DNA from 2 places in the Solibacillus sp. GQ1 genome. Region 1 is predicted to be linked to the other one. Evidence: predicted binding sites of a transcription regulator. Region 1 holds the regulator's gene; the other holds the start of a gene.
What was found. Region 1 encodes LexA, which represses DNA repair genes until DNA is damaged. Its sites were predicted from a motif close to CGAACATATGTTCG; they were not measured.

Region 1 (9,555 bases):
GATAAGAATACGATTAAATCATGTAGATTTTGCTCGCTCACTCCATGACCTACCGGATAGGTTCTGAATGTAACGTCCGTGTCATAGTCATTGAAGAAACGAACGGCATGCTCTGCCCATTCAATCGGAAAATCATAATCATATTCCCCGTGAGAAATAAAGATTTTAGATTTATCCATCGTTTTTTTACTATATTCAAGCGCAACGAATTCCGGTAAATAACCGTTTAATGCTGCTGTTCCACGAATGGCATTGCCCATCACCATCGCAAGTGACTGTGCCATCGCTGCCCCTTGGTTGAAGCCAACAACATAAATTTGCTGTTCATCCAAATTGAATTCCCAAATAGCTTCTTTAATAAATAATTCTATACCTTTCAGCACTTTATCGAAAATGGCACGATTCGGCTTACCCTCTTCTTCAAATGTATAAAATGCATAGCCCGGACGATGTTTAATCGGTCCTTGCAAACTAAAAATATGACAATTTGTTGAAAACGAATCAACAAGTTGTAGTAAATCATTTTCATCGCTCCCTAATCCATGCAGCAAGAAAATCGCCGGTTGCTTATCTGCATCTACTTTAGGTGCTTTGTGTAAATAAATAAATGGTGTGTTCATTTTATATCTCCTTTTAAGAAAGCGTCATTTTATTGACAAGCTGGTCCGTGTAATAAGCCATGTAGCCATCCAGCAATTTGATTGTTTCCTCGATATCGCCTTCTGTTAAAATATTTGCATTTTTAGCACAGGCAACTGTCAAAAAATCAATACGGTATGCATGCTCCACGGATGCATAAGCATAATCGTAAATCACATCTTCATCCTCTACCTTTAATGCATTATATTGCTGATGGAATGCTTTCTTGTAATCGTCCATTTTCTCTCCGACACTGTTGCGGATTTGCATTTGCTGTGCCATTAATTCATTTTCGATATAAGAAACGGTTGGCACTTTTCCTGAACTGAATGTTTCCCGAACAAGATCTGTCCATGCCATTTTATTCTCCACATAATACGCAATATTTAACATTAATCGATCATAAAAATCAGTCGTTGACGTGGAGGAAGCTCTTTTTTCATCGATATTTTTTTGAAGCATTGTTTGGAATTTTTCAAGATCCGCTTTATTCGATAGGAAATAAAGTGTCTGTTCGATATATGTAGTAATTTCTTTTTGCTTATTTTCTGCTGTCATGATTCATCCACATCCTTCATCTGATACTTCCATATTTCTTTATTATCGTACCATTCCTTCAGTAAAATCGCACGTTATCCTATTATCTGTATGGGCCTATTGTATCTGAATTCAGCTCTTTTTGCCAAAGCTTTTTTCTTGTCACCTATACAATAAGTCGGGCTTCCGATTGATTTAGAAATAAAAAAATGCCACTTGCCATAGTAGACAAGTGACATTTTGAGCTTCGAATTAAAGTGCTTTTACTTTCGCAACTACATTTTCTACTGTGAAGCCGTATTCTTTTAACACAATTTTCTCTGGAGCCGATGCACCAAATTTATCGATTGCCAATACATCGCCTTCAAAGCCAACATATTTATGCCAGCCAAGTGATGCACCCATTTCAATTGCTAAACGCTTCGTCACAGCTTTTGGTAATACAGATTCTTTGTATTCCTTGGACTGTTTTTCAAAGCGGTCCATTGATGGCATTGATACAACAGATGCATCAATTCCTTCTGCAAGTAGTGCCTTTTTAGCTTCTACTGCCAAGCCAACTTCAGAACCTGTTGCAATTAACAGGGCATCCGGAGTTTCTTTAGATGAAGCTGAAACGACATAAGCACCTTTTTCAACACCATCGTATACTGTCTCTGTCGCAAGATCCAATACCGGCAAGTTTTGACGAGATAATACTAATACAGTTGGCGTTGATTTGCTCTCTACAGCTAATTTCCATGCAGCTACAGATTCATTTGCATCTGCAGGACGGATAACAGAAAGATTCGGCATTGCACGTAATGATGCTAAATGCTCAACTGGCTCATGTGTAGGACCATCTTCCCCTACTGCAATTGAGTCATGTGTAAACACATATGTTACAGGTAATCCCATTAATGCAGATAAACGAATTGCTGGACGTACATAGTCAGAGAATACAAAGAAAGTACCGCCAAATACGTTTAAACCGCCATGTAATGCCATACCGTTCAGTGCAGCGCCCATTGCAAATTCACGAACACCAAACCAAATGTTACGGCCTTCCGGAGTTTCTGCAAAGAAATCGCCAGCGCCTTTAATAGTTGTCTTGTTTGATCCTGCCAAGTCAGCAGAACCACCGAAGAATGATGGTGTTGTTTTTGCAATTGCATTGATTGCATCACCAGATGATGAACGAGTAGCTACTGCAGTACCTGCTTCATATACAGGTAACTCAGATGCAAAGTTCTCCGGTAATTTGTTTTCCATTGCGTTTACAAATTGTGCAGCCAGTTCTGGATATTCGTTTTTGTAGCTTTCGAATAATTCATTCCATGCTGCTTCTGCTTGTACACCTTGTACTTCGCTAGCTGCTTTAAATGTATCATATACTTCAGTTGGAACGAAGAATGGCTCATGTTCCCAAGCGTATGCAGCTTTTGTTAAAGTAACTTCATCAAATCCTAGTGGCGCACCATGTGAATCTGCTTTACCAGATTTGTTAGGAGAACCAAAACCGATAACAGTTTTCACTTCGATTACAGTTGGGCCGCCAGTATTTTGTTTCGCTTTTTCAATAGCTGAATTAATTTCCACGATATCTGTACCGTCTGCAACTTTTAAATAGTTCCAGCCGTATGATTCGAAACGTTTTTGGATGTTTTCCGAGAATGACTTTTCTAAATCACCATCAAGTGAAATATCATTTGAATCATATAGTACAATTAATTTATCCAATTTTAAGTGACCTGCAAGAGAAATTGCTTCTGCAGCAACACCTTCCATTAAATCACCGTCACCGCATAGTGCAAATGTATAGTGGTCTACAATGTCTTTACCTGGCTTGTTGTATGTTGCTGACAAGTGACGTTCAGCCATAGCCATACCTACTGACATTGCAATACCTTGTCCTAATGGACCAGTTGTCGCTTCTACACCAACTGTATGACCATATTCAGGATGTCCCGGTGTTTTTGAATTCCATTGACGGAAGTTTTTGATTTCTTCCAACTCTAAACCGTAGCCACCTAGATGCAATAAACTATATAAAAGCATGGATCCATGTCCAGCTGATAATACAAAACGGTCGCGGTTATACCAATTAGGATTTTGAGGGTTATGGCGTAAATGCTTCGTCCACAATGTATAGGCCATAGGTGCAGCACCCATTGGTAAACCTGGGTGACCTGAATTTGCTTTTTCAATTGCGTCGATTGATAGTGTACGGATTGCGTTAATTGCTAACTGATCCATCTGTTGTGTCATTATGTGACATCCTTTCCTCGTACGATATTTATACATTTTATAGTGTAGACAAATTTTCACAAGAAAACAATAATTTCTAAAAACGTCCTATAAAATATGTCATACTTTATATTAAATGTGACATATTAATGAAATGTTATTAGTTTAAGAATTTCTTCTGTGATTTAATTTGTTTTAATTTTTCAGGTGTCACATCATTGCCTTCTTCATCAATTACTTTTACATGCTCGATTGTATCACGCATTGTAGTACGGAAAGTATCTAAATATTCTTTGCGCAGCGCTGTACGTTCCTTCGCCTGCTCTTCCGTCAATTTACCTTCTCTCGCTAATTTAGAAAGCTCGTTAATGCGAGCTAATTTTTCTTTTGATAACATTTGAATCTCACCTTTCTTCCTACCTACTACAAAGGTATAAAAAAAACGACTTGAAAACAAGTGTTTACTCTTCAAGTCGCTCCATATATTCAATATATCTTCTATGTACGGTCGCTTTACTGATAGAAATGCCCAAGCCAGACAAAGTCGTAGCAATTTCTGCAAAGGTTAAGCCTTTCTGACGCAGTTGAACAATTTCTTCGACAGGCACTTCTTTTCGTTCACGCCCTTCAATATTACCGCGGTTTTTCAAATTATTTTGCGGCTGGTAGCCATTTTCTACAGCGCGGCGCATTCCCCGGCGGATTTTTGCATTATGCATACGACGCTGATACTCTTCGACAATCGCTAAAATTTCGAGCAGCATTGTATCCATTTCGTTTAATACGACAGGACCTGCATCATTCAATGTATATACTGTCGCTTCATATTTTTGCAGGAGGTGCAGCACTGCCATACGGGCATTCCCTCGCCCTAAACGGGTTTCATCCTGTACAAATAATGCTTTAATACCGTACTCTTTCATGTAGTCAAGCATGTCGAGTAATCCGTCTCGATCGACATCATATCCACTATGCTGGTCCATGAAAATCTCCACATCTTTATAGCCGAATGATTTTGCGTATTTTGTCAGCTCCTCCTGCTGACGCACTAGCGATGTTTCTTGTGTATTTTTATCCGTACTGACACGGCAATAGATCACTGCTTTAGTTTTTATCATTGTTCCCTCTCGCTACTTTAATCAATTGCATATCGGAGGATTCATTCAGCTGAGCTATGTATTGTGAATCTTTTTCTACAGGCACAACCAATACTTGTCCTAAAACAACTTTTTCATCCAGCATTCCGTTTTCCTTTTTTACTTCATTGATCCAATCATGCTTAGCCATTTTACCACGATATTGTTCTGCCAACGACCATAAAGTATCGCCATGCTCTATGCTTACGTGTTCGTATAATTCAATTTTATCATCCTGCATCATGAATAAAGCAATCATAAGTACAGAGAATAGTAGAAACATTGATGTGAAGCCATTTAATTTAACTCTTTTCATTTGAAAAACCCTCTTTCGAATGTACGTTCGGAATGTTTGTTCTCATAATAATACGAACGTATGTTTTTGTCAACCGTTTTTTCGAACTTATGTTTGCATTCATGTTCGCATACTGCTATACTTACTTTAAGAAAAATAGCATGATAAAGAGGTGAGTTAGTTGACACAAAAAATTTCAAAGCGGCAGCAAGCTATTCTAACTTTTATAAAAGAGGAAGTTCGTGCTAAAGGCTATCCGCCATCAGTTCGCGAAATTGGAGAAGCAGTAGGTTTAGCTTCCAGTTCAACTGTCCACGGGCATTTAGCTCGTTTAGAAAGTAAAGGGCTTATCCGCCGTGATCCTACAAAGCCGCGTGCCATTGAAATATTGGATCAGGAAGAGATGAATATCGCAAAACAAGGTGTTATTCATGTTCCGCTGATCGGTAAAGTTACAGCTGGTCTGCCTATTTCTGCAATCGAGGATATCCAGGAATATTTCCCGTTGCCGGATGCTTACGGCTCACCGGAAGAGGAATTATTTATGCTTGAGATTATGGGAGAATCCATGATTGAAGCCGGGATTTTAAATGGGGATTATGTGATCGTTAAAAAAACGTCTACTGCGAACAATGGAGAGATTGTCGTAGCAATGACGGAAGACGATGAAGCAACTGTTAAGCGCTTTTACAAAGAAAAAACTCATTTCCGTTTACAGCCTGAAAATAGCTCAATGGAACCAATCATTGTCAACCAAGTTTCTATTTTAGGTAAAGTGGTCGGCCTCTATCGAAATATCCATTAATCATCAACTTGCCATTCTAATAGAATCGGCAAGTTTTTTATTTACAAAATAAAAAGCTCAGCCGCGAACGACTAAGCCTTTCGTTATTTATTGCATGCTTCTACAAAACTATTAAATAAGCGCTGTGCATAAACATCACCGTTCGGAGCCAATTCTTCCGGATGCCATTGCACCGCGACACAATATGGATGCGATTCATGTTCAATCCCTTCAATGATGCCGTCCTTAGCAAGTGCCGAAACAACGAGCCCTTTCCCTAGCTTTCCAACCGATTGATGATGAAATGTATTTACACGGAATGAGTCTTCTTTAAAAATCTCTTTAAATTTAGGTGTCTTTACTTCAACGGTATGTGCCAGTTCCCCTCGCTTTGAAGGCTGTTTATGTAAAATTGTGTTCACTACTTGTGAGGGTATATCCTGAATTATCTTCCCCCCGAATGCGACATTCATAATCTGTTGTCCGCGGCAAATACCGAGAACCGGCATTTGTCTTTTATAGGCTTCATTCATCAATAAAAGATCGCTGTCATCACGTTTCCGTACAACACTTCCGATATGACGGTGCGGTTCTTCATTAAACAACAATGGATCTATATCCGCTCCACCAATTAATACGAGGCCATCAATTAGATCTAATAACTCATTTACGTTTTCTTCTGTAGCATTCGGTATACAAATCGGTATACCTCCCGCTTGTTCAATTGAAATTAAATACGTGTTATTAATATCCAACTTCTTGTCAAAATCATACATTGTTAATCCAATAATCGGTTTCATTCTTTTTATCCCCTTATAATTTATAGATAATTCCAATAATTTAAATTATACTATTGCGTTATACGAAATGACTACAAAAATAAAAAAGGATTGCAGAATCGCAACCCTTTACTTATTAAACACTTTCCATTTGTTTTATAAAATACTGTTTAATTTCTTTCCAGTTATGAACACGCATGAAACCTTCTTCTGATCGATTGTACGGCATCGAATACAATATACCTGTCCCTTTGAATGCTGCGAGTTGGCGTGGGCTGTCATCAATTAAATAATCGGTATGTATTACCGCTTTATTTCCGCAAAACACAATGTTCTGTGTTTTAATAAAGGGTAAATGCTCCATTAACCAGTCGTATTTCGCTGTAAATGAACCCGGTACATCCATTGCAGCTGTCGCAATAAAAATTTCATAATGTTCCTGCAACTCTTGAATGACTTTAATCGCATCTTCATCCAGTACTTTTAAATCTCTGAAATAGTCAGGCTCATTTAATATTGCAAATAATTTCTTCGCATCTTCTCGAGGCAAATCGCGCTGTGTCGTCAGAAGAAACTCTTCATCTGTAAAATTTGTTCCGAAATTTTCGTTATATGTCACACGTAATTTCGAATAAAAATCAGCTAGTACCTGGTCCATATCGATAGCAATACTTTTTTTCATGTAATAAGCCTCCTTGAAATTCCCATAATTTTAGTTTATACAATTGTATTGTGAAAAAACAAGGTATAACTCTTTACAATTAACAACGTACATATTTACGTTTAAAACCGATTCGCCCTTTTTCCACCTGTTTTTCAATTTCCTCATAAGCATGAAGCAAACCCGGTTTTTTCCCTTCCCGTTTCGTTTCAATTGGTCCGATCTCATTTGCAATTTGCACTGCCTCATCATGTAAAGGTTTAAATGAAACACCGACTGTCATGACAAAATTGTTCATCGCCACCTGTGTGCGCTGCGGTGCTTGACGGATATTTTGTTTTACATACTCGAGCATGTCCATTAACTTTTCCTTTGAAAATTCCTCATCTTTACGATTGCCGAGAAGCCAGCAGTAGCAATGCCACCCTGCCGACATTTTCAGATCCTCACCACTGGCAATCCACTTATCGCTTACTTCTTGCGCAATATCAGATTCCGCCAGAGTTACTGCCACAACATAATCCGAAATCATATAGAAATAGGCCTGTTCCATCCAGCGGTCATAATCTTCCTCAGTCATTGCATTCGGATCCGCAATAATTCCTGCGAAATACATAGCATCATAGTTGCCTGTAGCATAGAGCTGTTCGGCCAGTTCCTGGTCTATTTTTATTTGTTTTACATACGGTTTCATCGAGCCAATCGTTACACCGAACAACGGCTCCTTAGCCCCATTGGACATATAAATCTTTTTTGTACGCTCTTTCCCAAGTGCTTCTAACTCTTGCATCATTGTATCGAGTTTCATAATTTCCTCCTTTTTATTATTATTTTTGTCTTATACTATTATATGATTTAATCGCCAAACATACCTAGCGTTCTTCTCAATAAGCTTGCTAGTAAATATTTCATTTAAAACAGTATTTACGGGATATATACGGCGACATACACTCAAGCTTCAGTGTCCTTTTATTGTTGCCCTGTACTTTAATAAAAAAATTGGCAAATTATTTAACCGAATAATAAAACAACCTCTGAACAGAATAATCTCAGGAGGTGATATTGATGTCAAAAAATAAAAACAACATCAATAATAAAAACGTCGAATTCGGTATGGAAACGGACGTTAATCAAGTAAAACAGCAAAACCAAAAAGCTGAAGCTAAAAAGCAACAATCTTCCGGTTTGTTTGCAAACAGCGGTTTACAAAAGCAATCAAGTTCCTTGAATGCTGAATTCGGGATGGAAACTAACGTAAACCAAGTGAAGCAGCAAAACCAGCAAGCTGAAGCCAAAAAGCAACAATCTTCTGGATTGTTCGCGAATAATGGTTTACAGAAAAACTTCTCTTCCATGAACGCCGAATTTGGCATGGAAACAGATGTTAACCAAGTAAAACAGCAAAACCAGCAGGCCGAAGCCAAAAAGCAACAATCTTCCGGTTTGTTCGCAAACAGCGGTTTACAGAAGAAGCTTTCTTCAATGAGCGCTGAGTTTGGCATGGAAACAGATGTTAACCAAGTGAAACAGCAAAACCAGCAGGCCGAAGCTAAAAAACAACAAGCATCGGGTCAATTTGGTAAGAACAAATTCCAAAACGGCAATAAATAAAAAATATTGAACCGGCAATTTTTATTGCCGGTTTTTTTAGTTCAAAATTATATTGGTTATAATTTTAAATAATATGTATACCTATAAAAAAAACGCTGGAATTTTAACTCCAGCGCTTTCTCTTAGTACATCTTCATATATTGGTCGCGTTCCCACTGATGGACAGTAGAACGGTACATGTCGAATTCGATTTCTTTTGCTTCTTTAAAGTTAGCATAGATGTGGTTGCCTAATGCTCGTTGAACAACTTCATCTTTTGCAAGTAAGTTTAAAGCGTCGTCTAAAGCTGCAGGCAGGTTATCAATGCCGTTTGCTTTACGCTCTTCTTCGCTCATTACATAAATGTTGCGGTTAATTGCTGGTGGTGGCGTTGATTTTTTACGAATCCCTTCCAGACCAGCCTCTAAAATTACTGCCATCGCCAAATATGGGTTAGCTGATGGATCGACCGAACGAACTTCTACACGTGTTGAAACTCCGCGAGAAGAAGGAATACGTATTAAAGGTGAACGATTTTGTGCAGACCATGCTACGTAACATGGTGCTTCATAACCTGGTACTAAACGTTTATAAGAGTTTACTGTCGGGTTTGTAATTGCAGTAAAGCCTTGAACATGATTAAGTACACCTGCCATGAATTGCATCGCTGTTTCAGAAAGACCTAATTCAGTAGACTCATCAAAAAAGGCGTTTTCTTTTCCTTTAAATAACGAAACGTTGAAGTGCATTCCTGATCCGGCTTCACCGAATAAAGGTTTTGGCATGAATGTTGCGTGTAAACCGTGTTTACGTGCAATTGTTTTAACAACTAATTTAAATGTTTGGATATTGTCGCAAGCTGTAATTGCATCCGCATATTTAAAGTCAATTTCATGTTGTCCCGGTGC
Region 2 (9,555 bases), 1.4 Mb from region 1:
CTGCTACAATCCCTGCAAAAATAGTAAGCGAAAGAATAAGAGCAGCCCGCTTTTTTAATGTCTTGAATATATCTTGTAAGCTTATTGTCTCTTCCAAAAGTGTTACGCTCCTTTATAATAACTTCTAAGATTATACATGAGTTGCTACCATTATTACATAGGATCCTCATATAATTGATAAATATTTGATAAACGCAGTATATTTTACATTTTTGTAAAAAATTTTAGATATTTGTAATGAATAGGTAATTAGCTATTGAATTATAAAAGGTTTGCAAAACGCTTATACGTACTGCAAACCTTTAAAGGCTAACGGAAGCTTAGTGCTTTGTCCATCATTTCAGAACGCAGAGATTCTTTCATTGCATTGTAGTCTTCCTTAAAGCTCTGAGCATAAGATTTATCAAAACCATTTTTTTGCAGGTCTTTTTCCACTAAACCTACTACTACATTTACTGTAGAATCAGTAGCAGATTCGATTCCATTTGCTGCACCCATATATTTTTTATAGAAATATCCGTAACTGATTGATTCTCCATTACTCTTTTTCGTAGAGTATTCATTTGCTGCCTGACTGATCAACGAATTGATACGAGCTCGTGATTGATTTTCAAGACTTTTGAATGTCCCCTCGTATTTCGATTTAATTGAGGCAACTGTTACTTTTTCAGCTGGTTTATTTGATCCGGCTGTGTTCGTGTTTGTATTCGGGTTTGCGTTTGAATTTGATCCTGTTGTACCTGTATTCGAACTAGAATTTGAGCTAGCAGATGTTCCAGTTTGTCCGGAATTCGAATTTGACGAACCATTTCCATTATTCGTAGTACCGGTTTCTGTACCTTCTTCATCATCTTGTGTAGAGTCAGAATTTTCATTAGTACTAGAAGTTTGGGCAGACGCAGTTGTCACGCCGTTGTTTTGGGAATCCGATGTTTTGTTTTCGACAATATTCCCTTCTTTATCGACAACAATCACCGTTCCATCCGGCAATTCGACATTATACGTCTCTTCGATTAAAGCATCTACTTCAGGATCTGCTATGTCATAGGACTTGAATTTCAATTCGTAAACAATATATCCACCAATACATAACACAATCACTGCCAGAGCAATAAATATATACTTCAGCTTTTTCATCAGTTGTAGGCTCCTTTGCAGTTTTTTGGCTTATCCTCAATCTAAAGGATAACGACCGGTACCTTATTACCCCTTATTTTCAATTATAAACCAAATTCCTTTTTTTAATGAAATTCCCCAGAACTTTCGCTCTAGGGAATTTTGTTGTTTATTTTATTGAACAGTGCCTTCTTCTAAAGTAATAGATACTGGAGTTGAAGAGCCGTCTTTAAATGTTAATGTAATGTTACCTGAATAAGAGCTTTTGCTTAATGCGTCCCAAATTGGTAAGTTACCACCTAAATTGTTTACATTTGCAGCTTCCTGTCCGTTAATACCAAGTGCAACTGCCAAATCAATCGCGATTGCTTCTAAATCCAACGGGCTATTTTGAGTATAAATTCCTCCACCGATTGTTACTGAATCTAGTAATGCTGTTGTTCCCAGACCCATAAAGTTACTAATAATATCATTAGACACAGTTGCTAATTGAGTTTTATTAATACTTGGAGAAGCAGTAATTGTTACAGCAGTATCATTTGAAACGATACTATCAACACCGGCAACTGATAGTCCGTTTAATTTTGCATTTAAACTAGAGATATATTCTTGTTTTTGTTGCTCAGTAATAACTGGTGGTGTAGGTGGTGTAGAACCTCCACCGCCGCCTCCAACTGGTGGTGTTACTGGAGGAGTTACTGGTGGTGTTACAACTGTACCATCAGATTCTACTACTTTAACATTCGCTAATTGAGATTTTACTGCTTCATAGTTTGTTACAACATCAGCTAAAGTTTTGCCCTTTTCAAGAACTACAGTAGTAAGGGTTGTACCTTCACCGATTGTAATTTTGCCGTCGCCTTTTACTTCAAGTGTAGTAACTGCAGTGTTATTTAATGTAACAGCTGCATCATCAGCTACTACTAAATTAGCAATCTCACCGCCTGAAATTGTTACAGAGCTGTTTGCTGGAAGCTCAAGGTTATCAGCTTTAACATTTACTAATGTAAGTGATTTAGCTGCAGCTTCAATTTTAGCAATCTTGAATCCTTTTGGATTAAAGCTTGTATTGTCTTTTACTAATTTTAACGTTTTGATGCCTACGATTTTACCTTTACCTTTTGCAAATACTGGTGTTGTAGATGCTACTGTCTCAGGTGCGTATTCAACAACAAGTGTTACAACAGAATCTTGTAATGCTGCAGCGTTGTCTGCATTAAATACAGCTGCTAATTCTGTTGAAACTTCGAAATCTTCATTTCCAATTTTCACTGTGTTCCCAACTACTGAACCTACAGTAAATACGCCTTCTTCAACTGTTGGCGTGCCTGGTGCTGGTGTAGCTGCTGCTTTTTCAGCGCGCACTACGAAAGATGATAATTGAGCGCGTGTTACATTTGATTTTGCATCAAAGAACGTTGGTGTTTTACCAGTTGTTACGTTGTTAGCATATAATGCAGCAATATGTTCTTTATATTGAGAATTTTGTACGTCTGTAAATGGAAGCGCTTCGTCATTTGAAGCTAATTTAAATGCGTTGTCAATAATTTTAGCCATTTGACCGCGTGTTAGCATATCGTTCGCACGGTATGTACCGTCTTCGAAACCGTTAATAATGCCCGCATTTGCTAATGCTGCAATTGCACCGTAGTTTGAGTTTTTCGTAGAAATATCTTTGAAGTTAGGGTTTTTAACGTTTTTAGTGTCTAGACCGATGATTTCTGCAATAATGTGTGCTGCGTTACCGCGTTTGATTGAATCTCCCGGACGGAATGTACCGTCTTCATAACCGCGGATAATACCGCGCTCCGCTAGATTCATGATGTTTTCATAGTGCGAGTTTGTTTCTTTTACGTCTTTGAAGCTGATTGCCGCCTGCGCTTGTGGTGCTACTGCTACAACTGCACCAGCTGCTAGAGTGGTAGTTAATGCTACATTGAACAATTTTTTATAAGATTGTTTTTTCATGTATAAACCTCCATTTTTTTATCAAGATATGCCGATTATATCATAGCGATTTGAAAGGTGGAAATATTTGCACAATTTTCTTTTTAAATAATAATATAATACTATTTATAATACTCTAAAATAATTTAATTACAATAAGAATTTAGCATTTAAATAGCATTAAGAAATATTTTATAAGAATAAATCACTATGTAACGAACTGACTAATTGTACAATTAGAATGAAGAAATTGGACACAATTTACATATCTAAGGAAAATCTCCGCTTAATTAACCAACTCTTCGTCTAAATTGGGCACCTCACTTCTTTTATATCGCCTAAATTTCCCATAATAAAACAATATTCTTGAAACCCTCTAAGAGAAATACAAAAAGACACCCCTTTCCCTCACAGAGAAAATTGGGTGTCTTTTATTCTAAAGTTTAAGGATTTTCAATTGTTAGTAAGTTAATTACTTCGCATACTCCACTGAACGTGTTTCACGAATAACTGTCACTTTAATGTGACCTGGGTAATCGAGTTCTTCTTCAATACGTTTGCGGATATCTCGTGCTAAACGATGTGATGCAAGATCATCGATTTTTTCAGGTTGTACGATGATACGTACTTCACGACCTGCTTGAATCGCGAATGATTTTTCAACGCCGTCATAGCTTTCCGAAATTTCTTCCAGCTTTTCAAGGCGGCGAATATAGTTTTCCAGTGTTTCACTGCGGGCACCTGGACGAGCTGCTGATAATGCATCGGCTGCTGCTACAAGTACGGCGATAACTGAAGTTGCTTCTGTGTCACCGTGATGGGAAGCAATTGAGTTAATAACAACTGGGTGTTCTTTATACTTCGTTGCCAGTTCCACACCGATTTCAACGTGGCTTCCTTCGACTTCATGGTCAATTGCTTTACCGATATCATGCAGTAAACCTGCACGACGCGCCAATGTTACATCTTCGCCTAGTTCAGCAGCAAGTAATCCTGCTAAGTGGGCTACTTCGATTGAGTGTTTCAATACATTTTGACCATAGCTTGTACGGTATTTCATACGACCAAGGATTTTCATTAAATCCGGATGCAGGTTATGAATACCTACTTCGAATGTTGTTTGCTCACCAGTTTCGCGGATTTGCTCATCCACTTCACGGCGAGATTTTTCAACCATTTCTTCGATACGTGCCGGGTGAATACGACCATCTTGAACTAGTTTTTCCAATGCGAGACGAGCTGTTTCACGGCGGATCGGATCAAAGCCGGATAAAATAACTGCTTCAGGTGTATCATCAATAATTAAATCGATACCTGTAAGCGTTTCTAATGTACGGATGTTACGGCCTTCACGACCAATGATACGGCCTTTCATCTCATCATTCGGCAGATTTACAACGGACACTGTTGTTTCTGCAACATGGTCAGCTGCAAAGCGTTGTAATGCAAGTGATAAAATTTCTCGAGCCTTTTTGTCTGATTCTTCTTTTGCACGCAATTCCGATTCTTTCGTCATTACAGCGATATCTGTAGAAAGTTCGTTTTCAACTTCCTTCAAGATAACCTCTTTCGCTTCTTCGCGCGTAAGAGCTGCAATGCGCTCAAGCTCAGTTTTTTGACTTGCAACAAGTTGTTCTACTTTGCTTTCCATCTGTTCAATATGCTGTTGTCTGCTAGCTAGAGCTTCTTCTTTACGCTCTAAGCTTATCTCTCTTTTGTTCAGAGTATCATCTTTGCGGTCAAGGTTTTCTTCTCTTTGCAATAAACGGTTCTCTTGTTTCTGAAGCTCTCCACGACGGTCACGAATGTCATTTTCCGCTTCAGTTCGAAATTTGTGAGTTTCATCCTTTGCTTCAAGCAGTGCTTCCTTTTTAAGTGCATCTGCTTCACGTTTCGCGTCTTCCACGATTTGCTCGGCAACATGCTTTGCACCAGTCACTTTTGATTCATTCACGTTTTTCATGTAGAAATAGATAACAGCGACACCGACAGCGAATCCTAGCAAAGCAGGGAGTATCATTTCCATATCGTTTCCCTCCTATGCCTATATATGTCTGATGTTCTCTTAGTTGGCACAATATATCTGAATTGTTCAAACATACCGCCTATTCATTTCAAAATTTAGAAATTATACATTTTAATTGTATAGTTCAAAATAAGGTATGTCAAGAATAGCCATGGTTTAAGGGGTTTTTTATATTTTTTGGTTGAGTTGGTTTGGTGGTGGTGATAGGGTTTAGTGTATCCTAAAATTTTCTAAATAAGGTTTGGTGTTATTGGAGAGAGCTTGTGGACCCTGTGGTTTAGTATAACCTAATTTTACCAAAATATATCCAGCTGAGGCGCTGCTGGCGGCCGGAAGTTCTAATAAATCTTAAAATGTTCTAATATATTTTTATTTGTTCTAATAAACTTTTGATTCCCTAATATATCCTGCACTTCTTCTAATAAGTGTTCCCGATCTTTAAATATCCTCTTCAAATCTTCTAATATCACTCAGAGTTCTTCTAATAAACCGCATATTTGTTCTAATAAAATCCCTGGCATACCCCATCAGCAATACTTTGAACAAAATCCATACCCCCAACAAAAACAAAAACCCAAGCAAATTACTCCGCTTGGGTCTGTAACATTATTCTTTTTCTTTTTCGTCTTCGAATAATTCTAGTTCGTCCAGTTCTTCTTCGCCTGTTGTATCATTGGCGCCGATTGTGTAGCCTAGTTCGCCGATACCGAAGTGTTGACGGATTTTTTCTGTTACTTCTTCTTTCATTGCAGGGTTTTCTTTGAAGAATTGTTTTACATTTTCACGACCTTGGCCGATTCGTTCGCTGTTGTAAGAATACCAAGAACCGCTTTTTTGGATGATGTCCAGTTCTGCACCGATGTCGACGATTTCGCCTTCTTTTGAAATCCCTTCACCGTACATAATATCAACTTCCGCTGTACGGAATGGTGGCGCTACTTTATTTTTTACAACTTTGATTTTCGTTTTGTTCCCGATAATTTCTGTTCCCTGCTTAATCGCTTCACCGCGACGTACTTCTAAACGGATAGAAGAGTAGAATTTAAGAGCACGTCCACCTGTTGTTGTTTCCGGGTTACCGAACATAACACCGATTTTTTCACGAACTTGGTTGATGAAAATAGCAAGCGTATTCGATTTGTTAATAACACCTGATAATTTACGTAATGCCTGAGACATTAAACGCGCTTGAAGACCCATGTGCGAGTCACCCATTTCGCCTTCGATCTCTGCTTTTGGTACTAATGCTGCTACAGAGTCGATTACGATAATATCGATCGCACCAGAACGTACTAATGCTTCCGCGATTTCAAGTGCTTGTTCACCTGTATCCGGCTGTGATAATAATAATTCGTCAATGTTAACGCCTAATTTTTGTGCATATACCGGGTCAAGTGCGTGCTCAGCATCGATAAACGCTGCCGTACCGCCGTTTGCCTGAATTTCTGCGATGGCATGTAATGTAACTGTTGTTTTACCAGATGATTCCGGTCCGTAAACTTCTACAATACGTCCGCGCGGGTAGCCGCCTATACCTAATGCTGCATCAATTGCGATAGAGCCTGATGAAGTTGTCTCCATATGACGGTTTGAGTTTTCACCCAGTTTCATGACAGAACCTTTACCGAATTGTTTTTCTATTTGTTTTAACGCCATATCTAATGCTGCTTTACGATCGCTCAAACTATTTCCTCCTTAAGAAAAAGCTTTATTTAACTTATGTCTCTATTATACTTGCTAATGAGATAACATTCAAGAAAAAAGCGAACATATTTTCGCATTTTATTTGAATGTTTCTAAATGCCTTTAAATCAGTGATCAAATCGCCTTTACCAAAAGAAACCGACAATTAAATCAGCTTTTTGTACCCTTGATTCGCCAATTCCCTCATTAAATAGCTGAACGTAAACTTCACCGCGCGAATCCGGTTTGTATTTCTTGAGCCGGTTAATTGCAGTCGGTACGTTAATGGCTCTCTGTCACCGATCTTAATACCGACCCAGATCGATCCTGCAGGCTGTCCGTCATGATCCCCCGGTCCAGCTGCCCCCGTCAGTCCAACTCCAATATCTGTACCGAACTTTTCGCGGACTTGTGTCGCCATTGCTGCAGCACATTCACTGCTGACGATTCCGTATTCATCCAGCAGTTCACCGGAAATACCGAGATGTTTGATCTTCGCTTCTTTCGTATATGTTACGACACCGCCGATTAATGCGGACCCCACACCCGGAACTTCTGCCAGCTCCGACTGGAACAGACCGGCCGTTAAACTTTCGGCAGCGGAAACCGTTAACTCATTCTCCAGAAGCATTTGTACAAGCTTGAAGCCTAATGATTCATCATTTACACCGTAATAGTATTCCCCGACAATATCGAGAATTTCACGTTTCTTCAATTCAATCAAACGGAATGCCTGTGGTTCATTCTGAGCTTTTGCAGTAATACGCAGTGTTACTTCACCGTCTGAAGCAAGCGGGGCAACAGTTGGATTTGTCTGTTCCTCCAAAATATGCTGTATGCGGGTTTCCAGATCTGCTTCACCGATACCGTAAAAGCGCAGTACATGCGATAAAATAACCCCACCGTCATGTAGAAGTGCTGCCAATTTTGGTTTCGTTTCATATTGGAACATCGGCTCAAGTTCTTTTGGCGGACCCGGCAGTAAAATATAAATACGGTCGTTTTCCTTCAAAAACATCCCCGGTGCCATGCCATGCTGGTTCAGCAATACATCACAGCCATCCAGTACAAGTGCCTGTTTCCGGTTATTTTCCGTCATTGGTCGTCTTTGCTTCGAGAAGAACTCTTCAATTGCAAACAGCGCCGTTTCATCAAATACTAATGTACGATTCAAATGTTTCGCAATTGCTTCTTTCGTTAAATCATCCTTCGTCGGACCTAAACCACCTGAGAAGATAATTACATCCGCGCGCTGTTCCGCAATTTTGATTGCCTCTAAAAGCCGCGCCTCGTTATCTCCCACAACTGTATGATAATACACATTAATGCCAAGTTCCGAAAGCTGGCTCGAAATAAATTTCGCGTTCGTGTTGGCGATTTGTCCTAATAATAATTCTGATCCTACCGCTATAATTTCTGCATTCATTCCTAAAACCCCCTATAGATCAATTTCACCTTGGCGTAATGGAGTCCAGATTTTTTGAGTATACGCTCTAGCGTATACTCAAAAGTACCTTTAGAAAATCTGTGACATCTGCCAGAGGCTTTTTTTACAGCAGTTGTTTTGGCAACTGCTGTAAAAATAAAGAAAAACTAGATTAGAAAAACATTCCTCGCGTTCACGAGTCTTGTTCTATCTTTTATGGATACTTATTACTATTACCTATCCTAAAAGAAATTCTAACCTAGTTTTAGAAATTTTATTTATTTTGAATCCAATAATGCACGGCGGTTTATATAGAAATAATCCCACCCAGACCATACTGTAAAGAACAATGCTACATAAAGCATAATCATATCAAAAGGTATGCCAACTAATGTAAAAATCGTATTGTGTAAAATTAATGCAGAAATCGCCACGATTTGGGCCCAAGTTTTAATTTTACCAAGCTGGTTCGCCGCTACGACTTCCCCTTGTCCTGCTAAAATCAGTCGAAGTCCCGTTACCGCGAACTCACGCGAAATAATGATAATGACAATCCAGGCAGGTGCCAGGTCGATTTCCACCAATAAAATAAAGGCAGCAGAAACGAGCAGCTTATCTGCAAGCGGGTCCAAAAACTTCCCTAAGTTCGTCACTAAATTATATTTGCGGGCATAGTAGCCATCTACCCAGTCCGTTGCCGAAGCGAAAATGAAAATCAGTGCCCCTACAAAATAGTTCACTTGCATTTCCGCGCCAAACAGCGTCATATTTCCCCAACCGAAATCAAACATCATTACAATCACAAATAGTGGGATTAATAAAATGCGCGAGACTGTAATCTTATTTGGAATGTTCATTTGTTAACACCTTTCGTCTAAAGAAAAGAGCCATCTTTTAAGATGACTACTCTCCTTGTCCTTCATTCACTAATTTTAAAATCACGTTTTGAGAAACCATATCTTGTGCGTAAGCTAATTCTACATCATTTACGTAAACTTTTGCCACTTTTGAGTTTCCTAAGCGAATACGTGCATAACCGTTTGCCGTTGAATCATGTTCTACTACTTCTCCAGCTTTGTAGACACGTGCGCTTACTTGCTCTTGGCGGTTTTCATTACGAATACCAACCCATGTATCACCTGCTACTTCAACACGAATCTTCAAACTGTCTGTACCTGATACTTCAAATGTTGAATCTTCGCCTTGTACAACACCTTCACTGATGGTTTGAGCTACTTCAGGCTCGTCTGTGACAGGTTCTTCAGGCTCAACATTTTCTTCAGTGTCATCTTCTGTGTTTTCTTCGTTGTCTTCAACAGGTTTTATTGGTGTTGAATTCGGATTTTGTTCGTATTCG

Region 2: recA (recombinase RecA) is a predicted target of LexA. The motif match lies at 6,854-6,867, and genes of this name have one in related genera.

What each region holds. Positions count from the first base shown of each region.
Region 1 covers NZ_JCAXEX010000001.1:2,026,076-2,035,630, forward strand. The annotation lists gene AC6CH1_RS10395 (alpha/beta hydrolase) at 1-620, opposite strand, end outside; gene AC6CH1_RS10400 (DNA helicase) at 634-1,197, opposite strand; gene tkt (transketolase) at 1,429-3,423, opposite strand; gene AC6CH1_RS10410 (DUF896 domain-containing protein) at 3,563-3,799, opposite strand; gene AC6CH1_RS10415 (YneB family resolvase-like protein) at 3,864-4,520, opposite strand; gene yneA (cell division suppressor protein YneA) at 4,507-4,854, opposite strand; gene lexA (transcriptional repressor LexA) at 5,015-5,638, shown strand; gene AC6CH1_RS10430 (gamma-glutamyl-gamma-aminobutyrate hydrolase family protein) at 5,722-6,417, opposite strand; gene AC6CH1_RS10435 (5' nucleotidase, NT5C type) at 6,533-7,078, opposite strand; gene AC6CH1_RS10440 (DNA alkylation repair protein) at 7,158-7,865, opposite strand; gene AC6CH1_RS10445 (gamma-type small acid-soluble spore protein) at 8,123-8,668, shown strand; gene glnA (type I glutamate--ammonia ligase) at 8,791-9,555, opposite strand, start outside.
Region 2 covers NZ_JCAXEX010000001.1:649,208-658,762, reverse strand. The annotation lists gene AC6CH1_RS03050 (YveK family protein) at 1-97, opposite strand, end outside; gene AC6CH1_RS03045 (hypothetical protein) at 310-1,137, opposite strand; gene AC6CH1_RS03040 (S-layer homology domain-containing protein) at 1,291-3,084, opposite strand; gene rny (ribonuclease Y) at 3,536-5,089, opposite strand; gene recA (recombinase RecA) at 5,696-6,772, opposite strand; gene AC6CH1_RS03025 (competence/damage-inducible protein A) at 6,939-8,198, opposite strand; gene pgsA (CDP-diacylglycerol--glycerol-3-phosphate 3-phosphatidyltransferase) at 8,477-9,055, opposite strand; gene AC6CH1_RS03015 (helix-turn-helix domain-containing protein) at 9,102-9,555, opposite strand, start outside.